Regions from separate parts of the Ectobacillus sp. JY-23 genome, predicted to be linked through region 3. Evidence: riboswitches for the same ligand, from Rfam matches in the RefSeq annotation. Region 3 holds a riboswitch; each other region holds the start of a gene.
The links. A riboswitch is a leader RNA that binds a small molecule or an ion and turns the genes downstream of it on or off. The one in region 3 is predicted to bind lysine.
Positions count from the first base shown of each region.

Region 1: another riboswitch for lysine. It lies ahead of MUG87_RS18380 (dicarboxylate/amino acid:cation symporter); the one in region 3 lies ahead of MUG87_RS00880 (amino acid permease).
Region 2: another riboswitch for lysine. It lies ahead of lysA (diaminopimelate decarboxylase); the one in region 3 lies ahead of MUG87_RS00880 (amino acid permease).

Region 1 is NZ_CP095462.1:3,636,841-3,644,952, reverse strand. It holds gene MUG87_RS18395 (LLM class flavin-dependent oxidoreductase) at 1-938, shown strand, start outside; gene MUG87_RS18390 (M20 peptidase aminoacylase family protein) at 1,082-2,251, shown strand; gene MUG87_RS18385 (threonine synthase) at 2,307-3,545, opposite strand; gene MUG87_RS18380 (dicarboxylate/amino acid:cation symporter) at 3,847-5,109, opposite strand; lysine riboswitch at 5,308-5,490, opposite strand; gene MUG87_RS18375 (phosphotransferase) at 5,592-6,389, opposite strand; gene MUG87_RS18370 (YhgE/Pip domain-containing protein) at 6,775-8,112, opposite strand, start outside.
Region 2 is NZ_CP095462.1:707,633-715,744, reverse strand. It holds gene MUG87_RS03720 (NAD(P)-dependent oxidoreductase) at 1-269, shown strand, start outside; gene pssA (CDP-diacylglycerol--serine O-phosphatidyltransferase) at 295-1,002, opposite strand; gene MUG87_RS03710 (LTA synthase family protein) at 1,248-3,128, opposite strand; gene MUG87_RS03705 (DUF3888 domain-containing protein) at 3,358-3,711, shown strand; lysine riboswitch at 3,786-3,963, shown strand; gene lysA (diaminopimelate decarboxylase) at 4,340-5,656, shown strand; gene MUG87_RS03695 (lactoylglutathione lyase family protein) at 5,876-6,373, opposite strand; gene MUG87_RS03690 (glucose-1-dehydrogenase) at 6,478-7,257, opposite strand; gene MUG87_RS03685 (GRP family sugar transporter) at 7,269-8,112, opposite strand, start outside.
Region 3 is NZ_CP095462.1:174,113-182,224, reverse strand. It holds gene MUG87_RS00900 (alpha/beta hydrolase family protein) at 234-1,055, shown strand; gene MUG87_RS00895 (FMN-dependent NADH-azoreductase) at 1,159-1,809, shown strand; gene rluF (23S rRNA pseudouridine(2604) synthase RluF) at 2,105-2,815, shown strand; gene MUG87_RS00885 (DUF445 domain-containing protein) at 2,897-4,138, shown strand; gene MUG87_RS00880 (amino acid permease) at 4,177-5,580, opposite strand; lysine riboswitch at 5,693-5,870, opposite strand; gene MUG87_RS00875 (AAA family ATPase) at 6,112-7,065, shown strand; gene MUG87_RS00870 (DUF58 domain-containing protein) at 7,065-8,112, shown strand, end outside.

The sequences.
Region 1 (8,112 bases), 430 kb from region 3:
AACGAACCATTCTTCTTGCACAAGAAGCGGAAAAATGGGGATATCATCGTTTTTGGGTATCCGAGCATCACGACTCAGATCAAGTTGCCGGCTCTTCTCCCGAAGTTTTAATTTCACACTTATTAGCAAAAACCGAGCGAATTCGAATTGGCTCTGGAGGCGTTATGCTGCAGCATTACAGTCCATACAAAGTGGCAGAAAATTTTCATGTCCTCGAATCACTGGCTCCTAATCGTGTCGATTTAGGAATTGGGAGAGCGCCAGGGGGACTACCACATTCTACAAAAGCTTTGCAACAAGGAAATGATATGAGGCCTCTATTTGAAAAACTAATAGAGTTAGAACAATTTCTTCATGACAAGTTGGAGCCAACTCATCCTCTACATGGTTTAAAAGCGCAGCCCATTCCTCGATATCCTTTGCACATTTACTTGCTCGGAGCGAGTACATCTAGTGCAAGTGTAGCAGCAAACTTAGGCTTCTCTTATGTATTCGCGCAATTTATCAACAGCGATGAAAATACCATTGCCGAAGCATTTAAAACCTATCAGAAGAATTTTAATATGGAAAAAGGCACGCCCCATTCTATTCTGGCAGTCTCTCTTATCGTAACAGATACGGACGAAGAAGCTAAAGAGTTGGCTGCTGATGCAAAAATCGTCAAAATCCATCTCGAAAGCGGAAAGACATTAACTCTTCCAAGCGTGGAAAAAGCGGAGGAGTACGGGAAACAGGCTGGAGAAAATTATACGATTACCATTCACGATGCTAATATTATTCATGGTTCTCAAGAGACTGTACGTAATACATTATTAACACTTCAACAAACATATCATTTGGAAGAGTTTATCATTACAACCCCCATTAAAGATTTCAACAAACGTCTTTATTCCTACAAAATATTAAAAGATGCTTTTTCAGAGCTTATTCCAAGATAAAGTTTCTACCACCTTTACCTTGCTAAGAAATTAGTATATTCCTATAAACATTGATATTCGAATCTTATAGGAATATCTGCTTTTCTCAACATAGATATCTGATTAAACCCAGTTATAAGAATTACCCGAAAGGACTGATGATAATGAAAGCTCCACTTCCCACAACAACCTTAAGCAATCTTGAAGAAAAGCTAGTAGCTATTCGACGACATTTACACCAGTATCCCGAACTTTCCAACGAGGAATTTGAGACTACAAAATATATACGCCAATGTTTAGAGGAGGCGAATATTACTATTTTGGAAACAGAATTACAAACAGGGCTCATTGCAGAAATATCGGGTGATACAGAGGGGCCAATCATTGCCTTACGCGCCGATATTGATGCTTTGCCTGTTAACGAGCAAAGTGGTTTACCTTTCGCTTCTAAAATCCCCGGAAAGATGCACGCTTGCGGTCATGACTTTCATACAGCGGCAATGATTGGTGCTGCATACTTGCTGAAACAAAAAGAACATGCATTGAAGGGTACTGTACGATTTATTTTTCAGCCTGCTGAAGAAAATGGTGGCGGTGCCAAAAAAGTAATATCTGCAGGTTTATTAACAGATGTGCAAGCCATTTTCGGTATGCACAACAAGCCTGATTTACCGGTAGGAACGATAGGTATTAAACAGGGGGCCTTAATGTCTGGTGTAGATCGATTTGAGATTGAGGTGCAAGGAATGGGCACTCACGCAGCAGTTCCTGATGCTGGTATTGATCCCATTGTTGCCGCTTCTCATATTGTCATCGCGCTACAATCTATTGTCAGCCGTAACCTTAGCCCGTTCCAGCACGCGGTCATTAGTGTCGCAAATGTACATGCTGGCACAACTTGGAATGTTATCCCGGCAAACGCTATGTTAGAAGGTACTGTTCGTACATTTGATGAAAAAGTTCGCGCTACTATTCCTACAATGATTCGGCGAGTAATGGATGGTACGGCAAATGCATACGGTGCACAAGCAAAGCTGCATTGGTATGCAGGTCCTCCTCCCGTACAAAACGATGCCCAGCTGACAACGCTTGCCGTTCAAGCCGCTGAAAAGACAGGTTTGACCATAGTTGAAGCTACGCCATCCATGGCAGGAGAGGATTTCGCTTTTTATCAAAAAGACATTCCTGGCTCCTTCGTATTTATGGGTACATCCGGAACAGAGGAATGGCACCATCCCGCATTTACGGTAGATGAACGCGCTTTACCTCTTAGCGCGCAATACTTTGCTACATTGGCGATAGATACATTACAGACAATGAGTAAAGACCGATAATACCTGAAAAGGTCCTTAACCTTGAGCAGTTAAGGACCTTTTTATGTGTTATGGCTTAAGTACGCATGTTCATTTTACGTGATACAGCATCTATTTCATCATCAGGCTGTAAAATTGGCACATCCGCCGTAATGGTATTAGGGTATTTGATTCCTGCCCCGGTATTCAAAGCAATTACTGTTTCGTCCGGTCCAATCCATCCGTCTTTTCTCAATTGACGAGCCGCAACAAATACAGCCGCTCCTTCCGGGCAAACAAAGGTTCCTTCGAGTGACGCCACTGTCCTTACCTCCGCCAAGATTTCGTCATCCTTGACCGCAACGGCACATCCATTTGTGGCGTACAGCGCTTCTAGCACAAGAAAATCACCAAGTGCTTTTGGCACGTTAATACCGAAGGCGATCGTGGAAGAGCTTTCCCAAAACGCAGAAACTGCCTTTCCTTCTTGCCATGCTTTTACAATTGGGGCGCATCCTTCCGCTTGTACAGCTACTAATCTAGGCAGCTTGCCCGTTACCCATCCAAGCTCCTGTAGCTCTCGCAAGGCTTTATAGATACCAATAAGGCCTACTCCTCCGCCTGTAGGATATAAGATGACATCAGGCAGTTTCCAATGCAGCTGTTCTGCAATCTCAAGACCCATTGTTTTTTTGCCTTCTATGCGATAAGGCTCTTTTAGCGTAGATGCATCAAACATCTCCCCATGTTTTACCGCTTTTCCTACGATTTTACCGGCATCACTAATCAATCCGTTTACAAGCAGCAGGTTGGCATCTGCGGCAACGCACTCTTTTCTTGTAATGCTTGGTGCATCGGTCGGCATAACAATAGTAGCTTTAATACCTGCTCGCGCGGCATACAAGGACCAAGCTGCACCGGCGTTTCCATTTGTCGGCATCGCCAGTTCCTTCACACCAAGCTCCTTAGCTTTTGAAACGCCGACTGCCGCCCCACGTGCTTTAAATGTGCCCGTCGGTATAACACCCTCATCTTTCATATACAGCTGGCGAATCTCCATATCCGCCCCTAGTCTAGGCATCGAAAGCAAGGGTGTCATACCTTCTCCCATAGATACAACATGCTCCGGACGCTCAACCGGCAGCAATTCATGATATCTCCACAGACTTCCTTCTCTTCCTATTAAATCCTGCGGAGAGAGCTTATGCTTTAACGTTTCTAAGTCATATTGTACGAGTAGCGGAGAGCCGCACGCACACAGCTGTTGCTGGTGCGCCGTACTATATTCCGTATTGCATGTTGGGCAAAGCAAGTGTGATACATAGCTATATCTCATAGTCATTCCCCCTGTGATGAGCTGATGAAACAAAAAAGAGACGGCTTCACCTAGTTACACATAGGAAAAAGCCGCCTCCAGTTTTTCTGGTCAGCACGATTTTGTTATTTGTACGATTCCATTCTACAAAAACAACCCTTATATAATACGAAATTATAATTAAACATATAGGAAAAGTAAACATAATTGTCTGTATATGATAAAAGTCTACTGTTTTCCTAGCAGGCTCCGCTTAGTTTAAGCTGAAGACCAGGATAAAACAGGCTGTAGAGAAACCTTCTCCACAGCCTAAATGTGTATATTATGCCGCCTGACTACGTGTGACGGCTTTTTTAATCCAATCTTTTCCTTCCACAAAGCGGGTAACCAGCATGGCTGAGACTGTATTTCCTGTGCTGTTTAGCAGGGTTGCAGGCGCATCAATGATGGTCGAAATGACCGCGATAATCGGTAGCACTTCCGGAGAGAATCCGTAGATAGAGATAATCAGCATCTCACCGATCATGCCGCCCCCTGGAATGGCCCCCATCACAGCCCCTACTAAAAAGGCCACCGCAAGAATGCTGACGATGCTTGTAAAAGAAGTCATGTCTTTTCCAAATAAGCTGAACAAAAATACGATTTTTAAAATACCACCGATAACGGAACCGTCTTTATGTGTATTCGCACCCAATGGGATGACCGTTTCTGCGATATCCTGCGGCACGCCCATCTTTTTTGTCGCTGCCAGGTTGACCGGAATTGATGCGGCTGAAGAGCAAGTCGCAACTGCCGTAATAGAAGGAGCTGCGGCATGCTTCCAAAATAATTTCACGCCTTCTTTTCGACCAGCAATCCAGGCATACAAGGTAAAAAAGCCGAAGTAATATACAAGCGTAATCACAAGATACAGTAAAAATGCTCTACCGTAGCCCTGGAGAATTTGCGGCCCCAGCTCACCAACGACTGAAGCGAAATAACAGCCCAGTCCAATTGGCGCATAGTACATCACAATGTGGACAAACTTCATAGCTACCTCTTGCCCAGAAGCCAAAAAGCTCGCAATTGGACGGCCTTTTTCACCAGCCAGAGCCGTTGCAGTGCCAAACAATACAGAAAAAATAATGAGCTGTAAAATGTGAGATTTAGAAAACAGATCTGAAAAGTCAGAGACAGTAAACGTGAGAACAAGCTGGTTCATGAGCGAAACGTCCTCATCCCCTTGCTGTGTGCCAGCCATCAATTCCTTGATGCCGGAAACATCCGTATTATGAATAGGGTTGTAAATAGATGCCCCAAACATGCCAAGAACCGCAGCAACGATCGCTGTCGCAACAAATACAAGAGCGGTGCTCGACATAATTTTGCCAAGACGCTTCATTCCGTTCATGTTCGCAATGGCCGACGATACACTGAAAAATACAAGCGGCACGATAATCATAAACATGAGATTAAGGAATACATCTCCCAGCGGTTTAACGATAGATGCTTTCGGCCCAGCAATATAGCCGATAATTCCTCCAAGCAGGATTGCAAACAGCAAAATAAACGATGATTTGTAATTTTTAAATACATTGCTTATCATGGTAAAACCCCCTCCATTCTACTCTCTGAGAGCTCCGTTCCTGTTGTGTGCTTCATGCGCCATATGATGGCGCATGAACATGGAGATGCATTCGCAAAACATAAAAAAACGCGCGAAGTGATGTTCACGCGTTTTTGAAAACAATTATCATTTATATCATCCTAAAATAATAATAGCTCGTTTTTTAAGCATCAACATCTCTTTAACAGCTCCCCACAAATATATCTATTTGTGACAGTTCAGCACTTATTCAATACTGACCCAGTATAAGCGATAGCATGGATATCCTATACTTCGGCATACAATCCCTTTCACTTGCTTTCATCGATCCCATTCATCTCCAGCAAGCTACTCTTGATATGATGCACCTCTATCTTCAGAGAGTAAAATAATATTTATTTGTATACGATATTATAATCACGAATCTATTTTTACGTCAAGGAGAATAAATACGTCCCCAGCAGGCAAGTGCACCCGCTCGGTTACAGCCACTCTTTTCCATGCTTGCGAATGAATGCAATTTCTTCTTGATAGTGATCATAATGGCCTTCGTCAATCATTTTTTGAAATGCCTTATCGCCTTCACTGGCTTTCCTTTGCATGGTTTTGCATAAGGCTTCTACGCGCAGCAATACCATTTCTAAACACCCTTTTTCTATGCCCTTCATACCATAGGAATCAAAAAACAAGGCAACCCGCTTTTTAATTCGCTCGGCATCCTTTGCCGCGTCATAATATACAGCCTCGCCTGCTTCTGTATGATACAGCCGGCTTAAAGGAACGCAGGTGTAAAGGGCATAGACGATATCCCAAAGTCTTGGCCCCGGCGCAGCCATATCAAAATCAATAAACCCTACTGGTGTTTCATTCTGAAAAATAATGTTGTAGATGGCAAAATCATTATGACAGATCACTTCAAATGGCTGCGGCGTGTTATCAAGCGGCTGCCAATCTTCTTCTATTGGAAAATCGCGCACCGCATCATGATAGCGACGAAGCAGGCTGGCGATTTTTTGTAATGCCTTATCTGACCACATGTATGTTTTCAACGGGTAGTTGCCTGCTTCTCCTTTAATAAAGGATAAGACCTCTCTCCCTTTTTCATCAATCCCTAAAAATCTTGGCACACCATCTAGCCCTTTGCTTTCCAGGTGTTTGAGCAATGTGTGAATCCTAACACTATCAGGCTTCCATTCTCGCCGAACAGTATTTCCTGCGCGATAGACGCTTGAGACATTTCCCCCTGTTAGCTTTTCTTCGTTTTCGTACTGGCTGTTCATTACAATTCCCCCTAGTTAGGGACGCAATCATTGTGTATCGAGATGTATATTTGCCCATAAAAAAAACAGATATACAAAGGTATCTGCTTGGCAATGGGAATAGCATTGTCCACATCATGTGTCCCTTGAATGATTTTGAGATCGACAAACACACGTACCCTGATTTAAGGACTGCAATTGTCTCTATCTAGTTTCATCATCATTTCAAGTTAATCCACATATGTAGTATCGATTCCCCTCTCATTACATCTCTCATTTATAGGTTACCATAAACATCCAAATAAATAAAGGGAATTTTCAAAATCCGTAAGCCTCTTCCTTACTCTCATCCCCGCGGTGTCACTAAAGCAGCAAAAAAGACGATGCGGAGTGCATCGTCTTTTTCTTATTGCCGCGCTGGCTTATGCTGTAAATAGCTCGCAATCCATGCGATGGTAGCCGCACCTAACAGATAGCCAAGCAAGATGAATAGCTGTACGCGCAGCTGCGACCAATCTCCAAGCGTGATTACATCCTGCAGACCGCGCAGAGAATGTGCCATTGGCAGCATCTGCCCGATTTCCCGCAAGATCGGTGCGTTAAGCTCGCCCGGGAAGGTACCGCCGCTTGTTGATAGCTGCAGCACCAACAGCGTGACCGCCGCAAATTTTCCAACAAAGCCAAACAACGTAATCAGCATAAAAATAAATGTCATAAAGGTAAATGACACCGTGATGCTCGACAGGATAAACAGCGGCACGCTGGCCACCTTCATGTGAAATCCGAATAAGATAACGGCATCCACAATGAACGCCTGTATGAGGCCGATCGTGTATACAAGCCCTAACTTGTTAATTACATGTGTTGTACCGCTAACCTGCATATCCTGTCTCTTTCCAAGCGATAAAATGTTGGCTGACATAATGCCGCCCACATAAAAGGCCAACGATAAGAAATACGGCGCAATGCCTACGCCATAGTTTGGCACATGAGAGAGCTTTGTTTCTACAAGTCGCACTGGCTCTGCAAACATAGCAGAGCTTGCGTCATCGCTCCGAACAGCCGCTGTTTGCTGCGCGGCAGCATGCAGCTGATCAGATAGCTGCGCTGTACCGTCTGTTAAACGACCTAACCCACTTGTCAAGCTTGCGGTACCGTCAGACAGTGCCGCACCGCCGCTTGCTAGCTTGGTAATCCCCGTATGAAGGACTGTAAAACCGTTGCCCCACGCCTCTACACCACCTTGCAGCTGTGTGGCGCCGTCTGCCAACTGCTTAGCGCCTGCTGCTGCCTCGTTCAGCTTACCACCTAGCTGCGTTATGCCGCTTGCAAGGCGCGCTTGTTCCGCAGATACGTTACGGGCTCCCTGCGCCAGCTCTTTTTCGCTGCTTTGCAGTTGATCTGCACCTGAAGCCAGGCTAGCCGACATTGCTGCGATTTGCTGAAAAGCAGCTTCCTGACGCGCCTCCGGATGACTTGCCATATAGGCCTGCAGCTGCTTATCCATAGCCGCCGCGTCGCTTGCCAGCTGCGTTTGTTCTTGCAGCTGCTTCTCACTTCCTGCCGTCCAGGCCTGCGTGCGCTCAGCAAGCTCATTCATGCCGTTGCCGAGAGTCTGTGCACCGGCTGCCAGCTGCTCCGTTCCCGCTTCTAGCTGCTCCGTACCTGCTGTAACGCGTGCCGCCCCCTGTGTTAATTGCGGCTGCTTTTCAAGCAGTGTATCACTGCCCGCTTTCACGCCTTG
Region 2 (8,112 bases), 530 kb from region 3:
CGGCCCGCGGTCCAATTGTAGATGAAGTGGCTTTAGTTGCTGCATTAAAGAACAAGGTAATTGAAGGAGCTGCACTAGATGTATTTGAATTTGAACCACGTATTACAGAGGAGTTAAAGACACTCCCGAATGTTGTGCTGACGCCGCACATCGGAAATGCGACGATTGAAACACGTAATGCGATGGCAGAAGTGGCAGTGCGTAATATTTTAAGTGTACTTGCAGGGGAAGAACCACTTACCCCTGTTAAGAAGATGGTAACGAAGTAAAAAGAAAAAGAATAACCGCGCTTGGTTATTCTTTTTCTTTTTCATTTTTCTTATCAAAATGTCGTTGACGTAAGAATTGAGACAACATATATATAACGTAAAGCGGAATTGCGATAAATAAAAATTCGGGTATGTTTCCGAAATTACGTTGATACATTGTTACGATAACCGCGATTAAAAATAAGGTAACAATAATACTGTACTTTGGAAGCGGAACATCTTTTAGACTTGGAATCTGAATTCGACTGACCATTAGAAAGGCAAACCCAACAAATAGTGTGATAAGTACAATATTTGGAATTTTATTCGAGAACAGTGTTAAAAATGCCATGATGCCGCCTGCTGCAGTAATGGGAACGCCTGTAAAGTACCTGAGTGACGTAGAAGAAGGCGTTACGTTAAAGCGCGCTAGGCGATAAGCACCGAATAATGGGAATAATGCCGCTATGTATAGTCCAATAAAGCCGTATTGGGAGAAGGAGGTATAATACATTAAAAGTGCAGGTGCGGCTCCAAATGTAACAACGTCAGCGAGAGAATCAAGTTCTTTTCCCATTTGAGAATCAACGCGCAATAAGCGGGCAATTCGTCCATCGAGACTATCTAACATCATGCCGATAAGAACAAGGATGGCCGCGGATTTATAGTGGCCCATAGAAGCATAACCAATTGATAAAAATCCGCTATAAAGATTTCCTAAGGTAAATAAATTTGGAATGGCTGCTCTGTACAAGTTAAGATCCCTTACTTTCTGTTAAAATTCTTTCTTAGTGTGTGAAAGTACTTGGTTTTTATCATACCATAAAATGCTAAAGGTGTTGAGTAGATTATAAAAAATAGGTGTAGCTAAAGTTCTTTGTGAATGGTTATGATGGGTGTTTATTTGATTAGGACGCCTTTTTAGGCGCACCTACAAGTTTGCTCAAGAGATTAACATAAGGTGTAATACAGCAAAAAAATAAGCCGGAAAATCCGGCTTTACTGAAAGGAAGTGGTCATTGTGCCTGTTTTACGTTTATTATGACCATCAAAGCGAAGTAAATCACCATAAATTAATCTATCCGATAAACTAAGCTCTGTTTTTGCCTTTTCTGCATAAGGAGCACAAAGTGCACGATCTACAATAGTACCATTTGTGTTATAGCAGATGCCTTTGGTATATGCATAGTTTTCAGTAATAAAACTACCGTCTCGCAAAACCGTCATTGCTTCTTGTTCAGCTACGAACAGATCTGTACCAAACTCCATATGATCTTTTGTTTTAATGCCAAGCAGGTGTAAAAGAGTAGGCTTTACATCAATTTGCCCAGATACTTTTGAAATGGTTCGTCCCGTCTGTCCTGGTATGTGAATCACGAGTGGAACGCGCTGTAGTGTCAGGGTATCAAATGGTGTGATCTCTTCTTTGCCCAATACTTGGGCCATTGCTGTATTATGATTTTCTGAAATGCCATAATGATCACCATAAATGACAATTATAGTGTTATCGTAGAGTCCTTCTTCTTTTAATCGCTGTACGAAATATTTGATTGCTTCGTCGGTGTAGCGAACTGTTGGAAAATAGCGATTTACAATATCACTTTCTGAATTGTACTCGTCTATATAACGGTCTTCAGATTCTAAGATGAACGGAAAGTGGTTAGTAAGTGTTAAAAATTTTGTATAAAAAGGCTGTGGCAATTCTTTTAAATAGCGTATAGATTGCTCAAAAAAGTCTTTATCTTTCAAACCCCAACCGACGGAATTTTGCTGTGTTCCTGTAAAGTCAGTCAGATTAAAAAATCGATCGTAACCTAGTGCCGGATACATGATGTCGCGATTCCAAAACGTCTTATCATTAGAATGAAACACAGCGGAGTAATAACCGTAATCTTTTAACAGCTCCGGCGTTGCCATGTACTCATTGTTGGCATGAGTAAAAAAAACAGATCCTCTGTCGAGCGGATATAGGGAGTTTTCAATAATAAATTCCGCGTCTGATGTCTTTCCCTGTCCTGTTTGGTGATAAAAATGGTCAAAGTAGTAGCTTTCTTTAATAAAATCATTTAAAAAGGGAGTCACTTCTTTCCCATTGATCTTTTTGCCAATCACAAAGTTTTGTGTGGATTCCATTGAGATAACAATAACATTCTTTCCTTTGGCCGTACCAAATAATGATTCATCCACATGCTTATCTCGTGCACGAATATAGTTTTCAATCTCTACATAGCTATTTGTGCTTGCAAATGCGCGTTGTGCCGAAGATCTTGATTGAAGCGCAATATCATACAAGTGATAGTTGTAGAGTCCTAGATTTTTCACTACCATTTCACGATCGAATGAACGAGTAAACAGTGAAGGCTTGTAGAGCTCCGCTACGGAAACAGTAAGAACAAATATCGTAATCACACTGGCAAAATAAGATGTTTTTTCTCCCTTTGTTAGAGATTCCGTAGAAAAATAATTTGGGAAGATGCGAAGTAGCACAAATAAGAGAATGAGATCGCCAAACATTAAAAAAGTTTTATATGTTAGCAGTTCTCGTATACTTGTGCCTAGGTCGGCCATGTTATTTGTTTGAAATAAGACGGGCAACGTGACAAAATCATCGAAAAAGCCATAGAATATAGCGTTTCCAAATAGTACGAAAGAAAGCAAAGCGCTTATGCCCAATATAAAGCGATTGCGATGTTTGTTTTGAAACAAGGCAAGGCCGATAAAGAAGAGTAAAGAACTTACGGGGCTAAACAGCAAAATCAGTTCATCCCAATCGCTCTCAATTTTAATATCAAATGCCAATTTGTATACAATGTATGTTTTAATCCATAATAGAACAACTGCCAAAAGTGTGAATCTTAATTTTGGAAGTAGTCTGGTCATATGTAAACTCCCCCTGCATGGCCTGTTTCTGGACAAGCTGTTTGTATAGGATATTAAGCTTTGAAACAGGATATTCTTCTTTATTTAGTATAGTAGGAAATCTTCTTTATTGCATTATTTTTCTTTACATGGTCTGAGAAAAAATGGATATACGGAGTGAAAAGATAGTAAGGGGTTACAATAAAAGAGGAGGTTTTATGTGATGAAGCGATTAACAATTTTATTATGTATGTGTTTGTATAGTATACCGATACAAGCCAATGCTGATGCAATGCTTGAAGATGCATTCTTTTCAGTGTTGTTCCCAAAAATAAATGGGGCGCTTGAAAAGCGGTTTGGTGTGCTTAAAAAATATGATTGCCCGAAAATCGTCAGTATGAACAAAATGGTCAATGGTACATACTTATTTCGTGCAACGATAGATGTGATTGTATATGAGCAACAGCCTGGTCAAGAACCAAAACCACCGTTTCAAAAAGTAAGTATAAATTTTAATAACGAGGATGGAGAGTGGGAGGTTCAGACGATACAAGTAACACGTCTTCCTGACGCAACGAAGTTGACTTGTCGTAAGCCTGTCTAAAAAAGATTTGACAAACTGATTTTCTATCTGTTATTGTAAGAAGCATCATAAAACAAAATATAACCCTCATCTGATCTCGAAATAGAGGTTGCGACATTTAAGAGTAGTTTGTGTGAGATTTTGTGGAATCGAAGACCGCAGCATGAAAGGAAATGTCGCCGAAGTAAAATGGTTGCCTCAACAACATTTTGCTGGGACTGTATTGAACAAATGCAGGACTGTCACAAGCAATTGTGGAGAACTATGGAGATGTTGATGCGGTTTCTTGTAAAAATTATAAGAAACGCGTGTGAACATTGTTCCACGCGTTTTTTTTATTTTAGGCTGTGTTAAAGCCTAATGTTGGTAATGAGCACTTGTTGATGGGAGTGAAGGGGGGAGAGACTCTTGCTGGAAAAGCGAGTCAAAGGGAGACCACGCAAGCGCATAGCGCTGAGGAGGCTCCCTGACCGCCCGTGGAAAGCGAACCCCCGGAACGGAAATTAACAACGAACTTTAACAGAGCCTTATTTTACAAAAGAAAGAATGGTATAACTCTCGGGCATAATCAAATTTCAGTGCTTGATTCTTAGATCTGTAGAGTAGAACGAGTTGCTAGTGCTTTTCATACAAAAAGGGGGAACAACATATGTATTTACATGGAACAAGTAGAGTGAATGAAAAAGGACATTTAGAAATTGGCGGCTGTGACACAACAGAATTGGCAACAACGTATGGTACGCCTCTTTACATATATGATGAGGCGCTAATCCGTCAAAAATGCCGAGCATACAATGAAGCATTTCGCCAAAGTGGTTTTTCGTATCAAGTTGCATATGCGAGCAAAGCATTTTTATGTATGGAGATGTGTCGCTTGGCAGCAGAAGAAAACATGTCTCTTGACGTTGTGTCAGGTGGAGAATTATATACTGCCTTACAAGCCGGCTTTCCAGCAGAACGTATCCATTTCCATGGTAACAACAAAACAGAAGCAGAGCTTGTAATGGCACTTGAAGCAGGAATCGGTTGCTTTGTAGTAGATAACTTTTTTGAACTGGAAGTACTTCACGATTTAGCCAAAGAGCGTGCTCTCACGGTAAACATTTTATTGCGTGTAACACCGGGGGTTGAAGCTCATACACATGAATATATTACAACAGGTCAAGACGATTCTAAATTTGGGTTCGGCATTTCTAGCAACCAAGCTTTGCAAGCTATGAAAATTGCCTTACTGAAGCCTCATTATCATGTAATGGGTGTGCATTCTCATATTGGATCGCAAATCTTTGAAACCGAGGGGTTTGTAAGAGCGATTGAAGTGCTAAGCGCATTTTTGAATATCGTACGGGAGGAAACGGGACATACGATGCAAGTGTTGAATTTGGGCGGCGGATTTGGTATTCGTTACACAGAAGGTGATACGCCATTGCCAGTTGCGAGCTATATTCAAGAAGTAACGGATGCAGTTAGAGAACAGTGTACAGCACGCAATTATCCATTGCCTGAAATTTGGATTGAACCAGGGCGCAGTATTGTAGGGGACGCAGGAACAACATTATACACAGTCGGATCTATTAAAGAAGTACCAGGGATTCGAAAATATGTCGCTGTAGATGGTGGCATGACAGATAATATTCGCCCTGCTTTATACAATGCATCATATGAAGCTATGCTTGCCAACCGTGCCGACGAAGCGCCAACAGAAACGGTATCTATCGCCGGGAAATGCTGTGAAAGCGGCGATATGCTCATTTGGGACATTCAGCTCCCGACTGTTGCATCTTGGGATTTGTTAGCTGTATCTTGTACAGGAGCATACGGTTATTCTATGGCAAACAATTATAACCGTATTACACGGCCAGGTGTCGTATTTGTAAAAGATGGAAATGCTCAGGTTGTTGTAGAACGTGAATCGTTTGCCGATTTAATTAAAAATGACCGCGTTCGTACACGCGAATTTGTTTAATATATGGCTGTGTTAAAGCCTAATGTTGATCATTTGCACTTGTTGATTGGAGTGAAGGGGTGAAACTCCTGCGGGACAAGCGAGTCAAAGGGAGACCCGCAGGCGCATAGCGCTGAGGAGGCTCCCTGACCGCCCGCGGAAAGCGAATCCCGTAACGGAAATCAACAATGAACTTTAACAGAGTATAATAGAAGAAAGCTTGCGCAAATGCGCAGGCTTTTAGTATGCTCCGGAAGAGTATGTCATTTCGTAGCTATGTGTATAGATTTCAATTAAATTGCCAAATGGGTCTTCGCAATATACCATTTTAAAAGGCTTTTCACCTGGGTAATATTCACGAATTGGCATGCGCTGTTTGCCGCCATGTTCTACAATTTTTTGCGCTAACCCTTCAATATTGGGATCTTGCACGGCAAAATGGAAAATACCTGTTTTCCAGTACTCAAAATTATTTTCGGGCGTTTTATGGTTAGGAAATTCAAAAATCTCAACTCCTACTTTATCGACGGTTGATAGATGGGCAATTTTAAAGCTACCCCACCCAGCTCCAAATACATCGCTACACATGATGCCGATGGCACTGTCATCTTCTACAATCTCTGATGGCTCCATGATGACGTACCAGCCCAGTACTTCTGTATAAAAGTTTACTGCTTGTTCTACATCGGGAACTGAAATACCAATATGAGAAAATGAACGTGGATATACTGCATTCATCTAAATGACCTCCTGCTAATAAGTCTTGCTTTAGTATAAATAAAGAACATGTTAATTATAAGTGCGCACTTTTTTGTAACATAGTCCCCGTTTAGATACCTGAATTATCCTCGACCAGCTTGAAAGCTTGGATACTTGGTCATACCTCCATCGGAAAATAAAGTAATACCGGTTACATAACTAGCTTGTTCAGATGCTAAAAAAGCAGCGCAAGCAGCAATTTCTTCTGGTTTCCCAATATAGCCCATCGGAATAAGCTTCTCAACATCAGGATCTGAAAACTTTTCTGCGTTGATTGGTGTATCAATAGCCCCGGGTCCGATACTGTTGACGCGAATCCCTTTCGGTGCATATTCAAGTGCCAGCGTTTCCGTCATCAATTTTATGCCACCTTTGCTTGCTACATAATGGACAAAATGTGGCCGTGGGATCATTTCGTGTACGCTGGACATATTGATAATATTGCCTTTTATATTGTGCTCGAGCATATATTTAAGTGCTTCGCGGCAACCAAGGAACGCACCAGTCAAGTTGGTGCTAATAACTTTATTCCAATCTTCAAGCAGCATGTCTACAGTAGGAACTTCATTTTCAATGCCTGCATTGTTAATCACTATATCTAGGCTACCAAAATGCTTTGTTGCAGTTTGAATAAGTGTTACCACATTATGTTCGTTTGTTACATCTGTAAACACACCAATAGCCTCACCACCCATTGAATGGGTATCTGTAATAATATCGTCCACATCTTGCTTTTGTTCTTCCGGAAAATAGCAAACAACAACTTTTGCTTTTTCTTTTCCAAAGCGAAGGGCCATAGCTTTGCCAAGACCGCTACCAGCGCCTGTGATAATGACTACTTTTCCTGCCAAATCAGGATACATGATGTGCCTCCTTATGTTTTAGTAAAACCCAGCATGACACCGCCTGCAATAATAAGTAAGCAGCCAATTATTACAAACACCATTTGTTTTTTTGATTTCTTTTCTCCTAAAATAAAAATGCCGCCAAGTGTAGAGATAATAATACCAGTCTGTGATAAAGAAAAACTGGTTGCAACGCCGATTCGTGGGATAGCAAGTAATAAACCAAGATTACCAATGCCCCACACGGCACCAGTAATCACATTACGAAGCGCATACTTGTTAAATGGTCTATGTTTAATGGAAAAAAGCAATGCTCCGGTTACCATCCCTACGCCTTGTGGTAAAATAGCAGACCAACCGTCAATTTCGAACCAGCGTATGATTACGACATATGCCAAAAATCCGACTGTAGAAACTACTAGGAGAAGCAACCCTTTTTTTCGATCACCGCTCTTATTTTTATGTTCTTCTTTCACTGTAAAAAGTACCCCGATAATAATCAATGCAATGGCAATACAGCCGATAAAAGTTGCTGTCTGTGTTTCCCATTCCTTAAAAATAAATACGCCAAAAGCAGTAGTAGCAACAAGTTGCATTCCTGTAGACAAAGGAACTGTTTTAGAAACGCCAAGGTGTTCTACACTGCCATATTGGTTGCCTTGACCGAGAGACCAGAACATGCCGGATATGAAGCCAATAAAAAAGATAAACCAGGATAGATCTGGTGTTTTGTATATATACATAACAATGGAAAATAAAAAAGCGCCCCATGCTGTCCCAAGTAATTGAGAGCGAGAGTCGCCACCGAGCTTGGTACTTAGTAAAACAAGACTGCCCCAACAAAGGGCTGGAAGCAAAGCCAATAAAAGACCC
Region 3 (8,112 bases):
ACTATCCCACATTATATTACTTATTCTTGCTCTAGATACTCTTTCAAGATGATTGTATAAACATTTCTTCTATCCAGCATATACCGAACAAAAACAATTAACCATATTATAGCACGGTTATTCGAAAAATGGTACAAAAATTTATTTTTGTCAGCTTTATTATTTTCTAAAAATTGCTGTATACTTTGTACATATCATATGTTACACATCACAAAATTTCTAGGAGCCTGCTTATGATTTATCATATTACATACATCTCTAACAATTTGCGAGTAAAAGGTTATTTAGGACTTCCTCCAGGCTTTATATACTCGTTCGAAGAGTTGCAGCAGCATATAACGAACCTATATCAAGCTGCTCTTCCAACAATACCTTTAACGAATGACTTTCCTATAAATAAACAGCTTGGACCTTTTCCTGCCCTCTTGTATTGCAGAGGTGGCATCGGCAAGGTCGGAAAAGTAAAGCTAGAATGGATTGAACAATTTACCCGGCATGGTTATGTTGTATTTGCCCCCTCTTATCGCGGCAATGAGGGCGGCGAAGGGCGCGATGAATTTGGGGGCGCAGAAAACGAAGATGTAGTAGCTGCCTACCATTTCTTACAAAGCCTACCCTTTACAACCACAGTTTCTGTTATGGGCTTTTCACGAGGTGCTATCAATGCTGTGCAAACAACTGTAAAACTGTATGATGTACATAAACTTGTATTATGGGGCGGCGTTTCAGACTTAGCCCAAACATATGAAGAACGCATTGATCTACGCAGAATGTTAAAACGAGTACTAAACGGATCTCCTAACAAGGTACCACATGCATATAAGCATAGGTCCCCGATCTATATGACGCAGTATATACAGTGTCCGGTTTTAATTATGCACGGCACAGCCGATGTACAAGTAGACCATCATCATGGCATGGATATGTATCATGCACTGCAGGAGCAATCACATCCTGTAACATTACATTTATATGAGGGATACGGACATCATCTTCCGCCTATTGTTCACCAACATGCACTTTTACGTATGTTTGAATGGCTGGAACAACAATAATTCCCCAGAATGTACAAAATTGTAAAAACCTACATGTATGTCTAAAAGCAGTCTCTTCATAATATAAAATGAACCGCACGACAACAAGAAAAGAGGGACAAACATGAACAAGCTTTTATATATTACAGCTCACCCATTTGCAAACGAACAAGCAAATGCACCACACTCCTTTAGCCTCGCTGCCGGCGATGCATTTTTACAGGCATATAAAGAAAGTAATGGTACTGATACAGTTACTGAGCTTCATTTATACAAGACAAATATACCTCATATTGATTTAGATGTGTTTAACGGTTGGGGGAAGTTACAACAGGGACAAGCCTTTGACGCACTAAGCTCTGAGGAGCAAACAAAGGTTGCACGTTTGACTGAACTTGTCGATCAATTCGTCAGTCACGATAAATTTGTATTTGTTACACCTATGTGGAACTTCTTATTCCCTCCTATTTTAAAAGCTTATATTGACAGCGTTGCAGTTGCTGGAAAAACTTTTAAGTACACAGAAAATGGTCCTGTGGGCTTATTACAAGGTAAAAAAATACTGCATATACAGGCTTCAGGTGGCGTGTACTCCAGCGGTCCAGCAGAGGGCTTTAATTTTGCGCCAAAATATTTACAAGCAATTGGTACATTTTTTGGTATAACAGATTTTCAAACGCTATTTATAGAAGGTCATGCCGCACAGCCAACCGAAGCTGAACGTATTAAACAAGAAGCAATCAAAAAAGCAAGTGCTATGGGAGCTGCTTTTTAATTCACTTCACAATGTTAGGGGAGTCTTTCAAAAGACTCCCCCTCTCGTTATTCTGATAGTGCAAATATGCTAAGCCACAGCTTTCACATATCGACAACATACAGAGATACATACATGAATTGACTTAGATTTTTACCTTACAGTCATCCCCTTTTGCACCTGTAAAAAAACGTGTTTTACATGCCAAACATCTTTTTAAGAACCCCCTTTGTTTACGTATGACAAGGCATCACCGTTGACTTATTTGGCATATCACGCTACATTTAATTTATAACGCAATGAAGGTGGGTTTCTGTTGAGAATTAATAAATTTATCAGTGAGACGGGTATTGGATCTAGACGCCAAGCAGACCAATGGATCTCCGATAAAAGAGTAACGATTAACGGCGTAATCGCTGAACTTGGTAGTCAGGTTCACGAAGGCGATGATGTACGATTAGATAACAAGCCGGTAAAAGCTAAACCAAAACATGTTTATATCGCTCTTAATAAGCCGATAGGTATCACCTGTACAACAGAGCGACATATCAAAGGAAATATTGTCGATTTTGTCAATCATCCAATGCGGATTTTCCCTATTGGTCGTCTCGATAAAGATTCTAATGGTTTAATTTTATTGACAAATGATGGTGATATTGTAAATAAAATATTACGAGCTGAGCATCATCATGAAAAAGAATATATCGTTCGCGTTAATAAACCTATCACCAATGAATTTTTAAAACGAATGAGTGCTGGTGTGGAAATTTTAGATACAAAAACACTGCCTTGTAAAATTATGAAGGAATCGGATCGTGTATTTCGTATTATCTTAACACAGGGGCTTAACAGACAAATTCGTCGTATGTGTCTTGCTCTCGGCTATCGTGTTGTCAGTTTACAGCGTGTACGTATTATGAACATTCACTTGCAAAATTTGCCGGTTGGCAAGTGGCGCGACTTAACAGAACAAGAGCTTACGCAGTTGTTTAAAAGCTTACAATATAAACAAAACGTGTCGAAATAGCAAATACATATACTAGAGGGCACCGTTGCGGCGGTGCTCTACTCGTTCTGAATGATAAAGTGAACAGGAGAGTGATGCAAGATGGCACCAAAATCCAAATACTTAGCAGGAACATCTTTAGCTGTAATGGGAGCGGGGTTTTTAAGTACTTTACCTCTAGATACGACAACAGGTGTTATTTTACACGGCGCTTTTGAAGCTGGACTGGTGGGGGGACTTGCTGATTGGTTCGCCGTCACCGCTTTATTTCGGCACCCACTTGGCATTCCGATTCCCCACACAGCATTGCTTCCTAAGAACAGACAGCGTGTAACAACAGGACTCATTCATATGCTTGAGCATGAATGGTTAACAAAAGAAAGCATTATGGAAAAGTTACAAAAAGCTGATATTATTTCTAAATTGCTCGCTTGGCTTGAAGCAAAGCTGCACACGAATGCAACCCGAACAGCAGTCATAACCATTGCACGCAAACTACTAGAGCATGTTCAACCAGAGATGCTCGCTCCTTACATTGAAAAAGAGTTGAAACAATATGTGCTGTCAGCTGATACGAAACGTATTGTAACCCTAATTATAGATCGGATTCTACAAGATCGTTACGATGAAAAAGCTTTGGACTATATCTTAATAAAAGCGAAACACTGGGCAGAAAAAGAAGAAACAAAAACTACACTGGGCAACGTTGCTTTAAAGGCCATTCAAAATATAGAATTGGATGGATTTTTACAATTCGCGCTTAAATCATTCATTAACGTAATTGACGCTGACAAATTGGGTGGATTTATACAGGAATTCATTATAGGTGGGATTCATAGCTTACAAAATGAAGAAAATGACAATCGCCGCTCTTTGTTGGAAAAACTGCAGAGTGAACTAGAAAAAGGCAAAAGTAATGAGGAGCTCATAAATAGCATCGATTCATGGAAAACAAGCATACTGGATTCATATAGTATGTCAAGCTTATTAACAGATTTGCTTACAAACATTAAACAAAGAGCACTCACCTTTGTACAAACAGATGCTTTTGTTGAAAGATATGCAATTCCATTGTTAGAAAAAATGGTTGCTTGGCTAAAGCAGCCATCATACAAGATCCATATAGAACATAGCCTACATAAGCAAATTGCTGGATTTATTGAGACAAATCATCATAAAATTGGAAAGTTAGTACAAGAGAACTTAGATAAATTAGACGATAACACACTTATTGCAATGATTGAAAATAACGTCGGAAAAGACTTGCAGTGGATTCGTGTTAATGGCGCGGTTTGTGGATTTATAATTGGTCTTTTGTTAGAAACAGGAAAAATATTCATATAAAAAGCAAGTAGCTCATAGCTACTTGCTTTTTAAACAAATTATTTTTGTTCATATAAAGGATGATGTTTCATTGTACCATAGAAGAAAATGCCACTTGCAAGCAAAATCATGCCGAATGCGAAGGTTTTTAAATCAGCTGTACCCGCTATGATTACCCATATTGAGTACAGCGTAGATAGGGTTGCAATGATAGCATCTAGCATACGCCCTTTTCCATCTTCATACGTTTCACCTGTAATTACCAATTTTAGTTGGAAAACAGAGGCAATAAAGTAAGGTACTAAATAAGAAAGTGTTGCGATATAAATAACAAAGTCAAACGCCGCTGAAATAGAATTAGATACTGTAGAAAAGATGAACAGTTGACCCAATAAGTTTGTTACAATCAGAGAGAAAGTCGGAATACCCTTTTTCCCTTCTTTTAAAAATGCAGGAATAAACAGGCCTTGCTTTGCTGCTTGATGCGGCACCTCTGCACTTAACATTACCCAACCAATCGTAGAACCAAATAAGCTGATGAGACCTACTGCAGCTAAAAGCTTACCCCCTACCGGTCCAAGCACCGTTTCAATTGCATCAATTAGTGGTTTTTCAGACGTAACCAAGACTTGTTGCTCAAGCATTCCCATTACAAGTGTACTAATACCAATATAAATGGCCAGTGCTATGAACAAACCAAGAATCGTTGCTCGCTTTACATCTACTTTCCTTTTCGCTCTCGATGCGAAGACTACAGCGGATTCAACACCGATAAATGCCCATAACGTAGCAACAGCCGCATTGTTAATTTGTCCAAAAAGACCAATTGTAGCGCCAGCTTCATCAGCACGCGGTGCTACAAATGGTAAAATATTTGCCTTTTGAAAAGCGAATAAGCCCACGATTATAAACAACATAAAGCCCGCAACTTTTGCTGCTGTTGCAACAAAGTTTAATTTCCCCGCTTGTTCAATACCTTTTAAAATTATAAAATGTGTGCACCAAAGCAACATCGTACATACCATAAATGTTAAAGCGTTGCCTACTTTTAACGTAAAGCTGCCAATTGTAAATAATTCAGCACGACTTGTTAAAATAGGAAAGAATGTTGATAAATAACCTGCAAATGTAGTAATGATAGCGATATTACCTGCTAAATTTCCAATCCAATATCCCCATGAAGCCATAAATCCAGACAAAATAGATGCTTGTGAGCCAGGTTTAAACAGCTCTTTTGCATAAATTTGCGGCCCGCCGCTCAATTCCGGCTTTCTTGTCCCCAAATTACCAAACACAAGCGCAGTCATCAACACACCAAAACCTGTTAATAACCATGCCCCTAACACCCCAGCAGGACTTGCTGCTTCAGATAAAGAACGCGGTAGCATAAAAATACCTGAACCAACCATATTTCCAACCACCAGGGCTGTTAAAATCCATAAACCTAATTTTCCTTTATTCATTGTTTCGCCTCCGATGTCCTCTTGCTCAAAATATAGAAAACTATCGTTTGTCATGGAATTAGGCATAAAAAAAACACACCTTCTGAAGGTGCGAACGCAATTTCCCCCAGACAAAAAGGATAGTTCATCATGATTTGTATCATGACAGTCCTGTTCCTATTCGGAAACAGTCCCAGCTACCGTAATCAGAGAATAACGGCGCTTCGGCGACACTTCCTTTCCACTGATTTCAACAAGTTCTCTGACTCTCCTTCAGTGTACTATTAAGCATCGCGACCTCTACCTCATCTTGAGCTGACGAGGAAGTAACTATTTTATTAGTATACTTATATTTGCATATAATATCGATATTTGTCAATAAAAAAATTATATTTTTAAAATCCACCTTTCAAAACCTATAGGATTCATACATTTCCGTTTCATATTTTTTATTTAAATGAATTTTCAGACAGGTAATATGGTGTACATTGTCGAATATGTGAATAATTAAACGATATTTATTATTTCATTGCATATGTAAGGAGGACTATCATGATTCAAGATTCATTGCATCCTATCGCGAAAAAAATTATAGAAAACATGGAACATGTAATTGTCGGAAAACGAAAAGAAATTGTACTCACTTTAACGGCTTTACTGGCTAGAGGACATGTTCTGCTAGAAGATGTGCCAGGTGTAGGAAAAACTATGTTGGTGCGTACGCTCGCAACATCGATTGCAGCTGATTTTAAAAGGATTCAGTTTACACCTGATTTACTCCCTTCTGATGTTACAGGGGTCTCTGTATATAATCCAAAGGAATTGCGTTTTGAATTCCACCCAGGTCCTATTATGGGTAATATTGTATTAGCTGATGAGATTAACCGTACCTCTCCTAAGACCCAATCTGCCTTGTTAGAAGGAATGGAGGAAGGAAATATAACAATTGATGGTATTACTAGACCGTTGCCTTATCCTTTTTTTGTGATGGCCACTCAAAATCCTATTGAGTATGAGGGGACTTACCCTTTGCCAGAGGCACAGCTTGATCGATTTATGCTGAAGTTTAAAATGGGATATCCAACACCGGAAGAAGAATTCTTAATTTTAAATGGAAGAAACGCCAAATCACTTTCTTCTCTTCCATCGGTTGTGACAGTAAAAGAATTACAAGAATTACAAAAACAAGTAGATGTAATTTATGTGGATAAAAATCTCAAGCATTATATTGTTAAAATCGTTCAACAAACCCGCTCTTACAATACGATTGAATTGGGGGCTAGTCCGCGTGGCTCTTTAGCTCTACTAAAGGTTGCACAGGCATACGCACTCATTCACGGAAGAGAGTATGTAGTACCTGACGATATTAAAATGTTGGCACCTTATGTATTGGCACATCGACTTATCTTAAAGCTGGAAGCAAAATTTGAGGGTATGACCGCGGAAAGTGTAATAGCAAAAATTGTGACGCGCACTCCCGTTCCTACAGGAGTTGTGCTTTCGTGATGAAACAAGCTAGTAAACAAATTTTTCACAGGTTGGTCTTAATGTTCGGTTTATTTGTCTTGTTTTGTTATACCATGTTTCAAGGTGGTTTTGTGAGCTGGTTTCTGTTGTATGCCTGCACACCTTTTATACTGTACGCATTGACACTCTCCTTTTATGACTTAGCACATATAGAAATTACAAGATCCTTGGAAAAGAAAGAATTTACTGCCGGCGAAACCATCACTGTTACCGTAACCATGAAACGCCCAAATCGCTTTCCTCTTTTATATCTTATTGTAAGAGATGTACTTCCTGCTTCACTTGAACGTACAGAAGTTCCATCCACCATGTTACTGTTTCCATGGTTTAAAAAAAACTTACAATTTCAATATGAGGTTGCCTCTATTCCGCGAGGTGAACATACTTTCTCTACCGTTCATCTTACAACAAGCGATATGCTAGGTATGTGTAACAAGGAGTATTCATCAGCGCTCCTTGACACGCTTCTGGTATATCCACGTTATACATCCATTAGCTTTGCCCAATCCAGTAGAGCCGAGCAAGGTCAACAGTCAACAGCTTCACTTCTTTCAAAAAACGCTTCTATGCCGGCTAGTGTACGTGAATACCGACCAGGAGATCGGTTTTCCTGGATTGATTGGAAAGCAACTGCTCGTAAAAGTATGATTATGACAAAGGAGTTTGAACAACAACGCAGTGATAACATGTTAATCATCATGGATCGGACAAGCTCCCCAATGTTTGAAGGTATAGTAAGCTTTTGTGCATCACTTGTAAAAGCTGCTTTACAGCAGGACGCACACGCTTCTTTTTTATCGATGGGAAAAGAGCGTACCTTCTTTCCCCTTCACAAAGGAAAGATACAGCTTCAAAGCATCTTTTTTCATTTAGCAAAAGTGCAAGATGATAGTAGCTCCTCACTTTTCAACATTTTACAAAGTGAGCTTACCAACAGCAATCGAATAACTTCCTGTATGCTGGTAACAGGGGAGCTTTCTAAAGACATGCACCCCATAGCTGAACTGGTTTCTAAAACGAACAAAA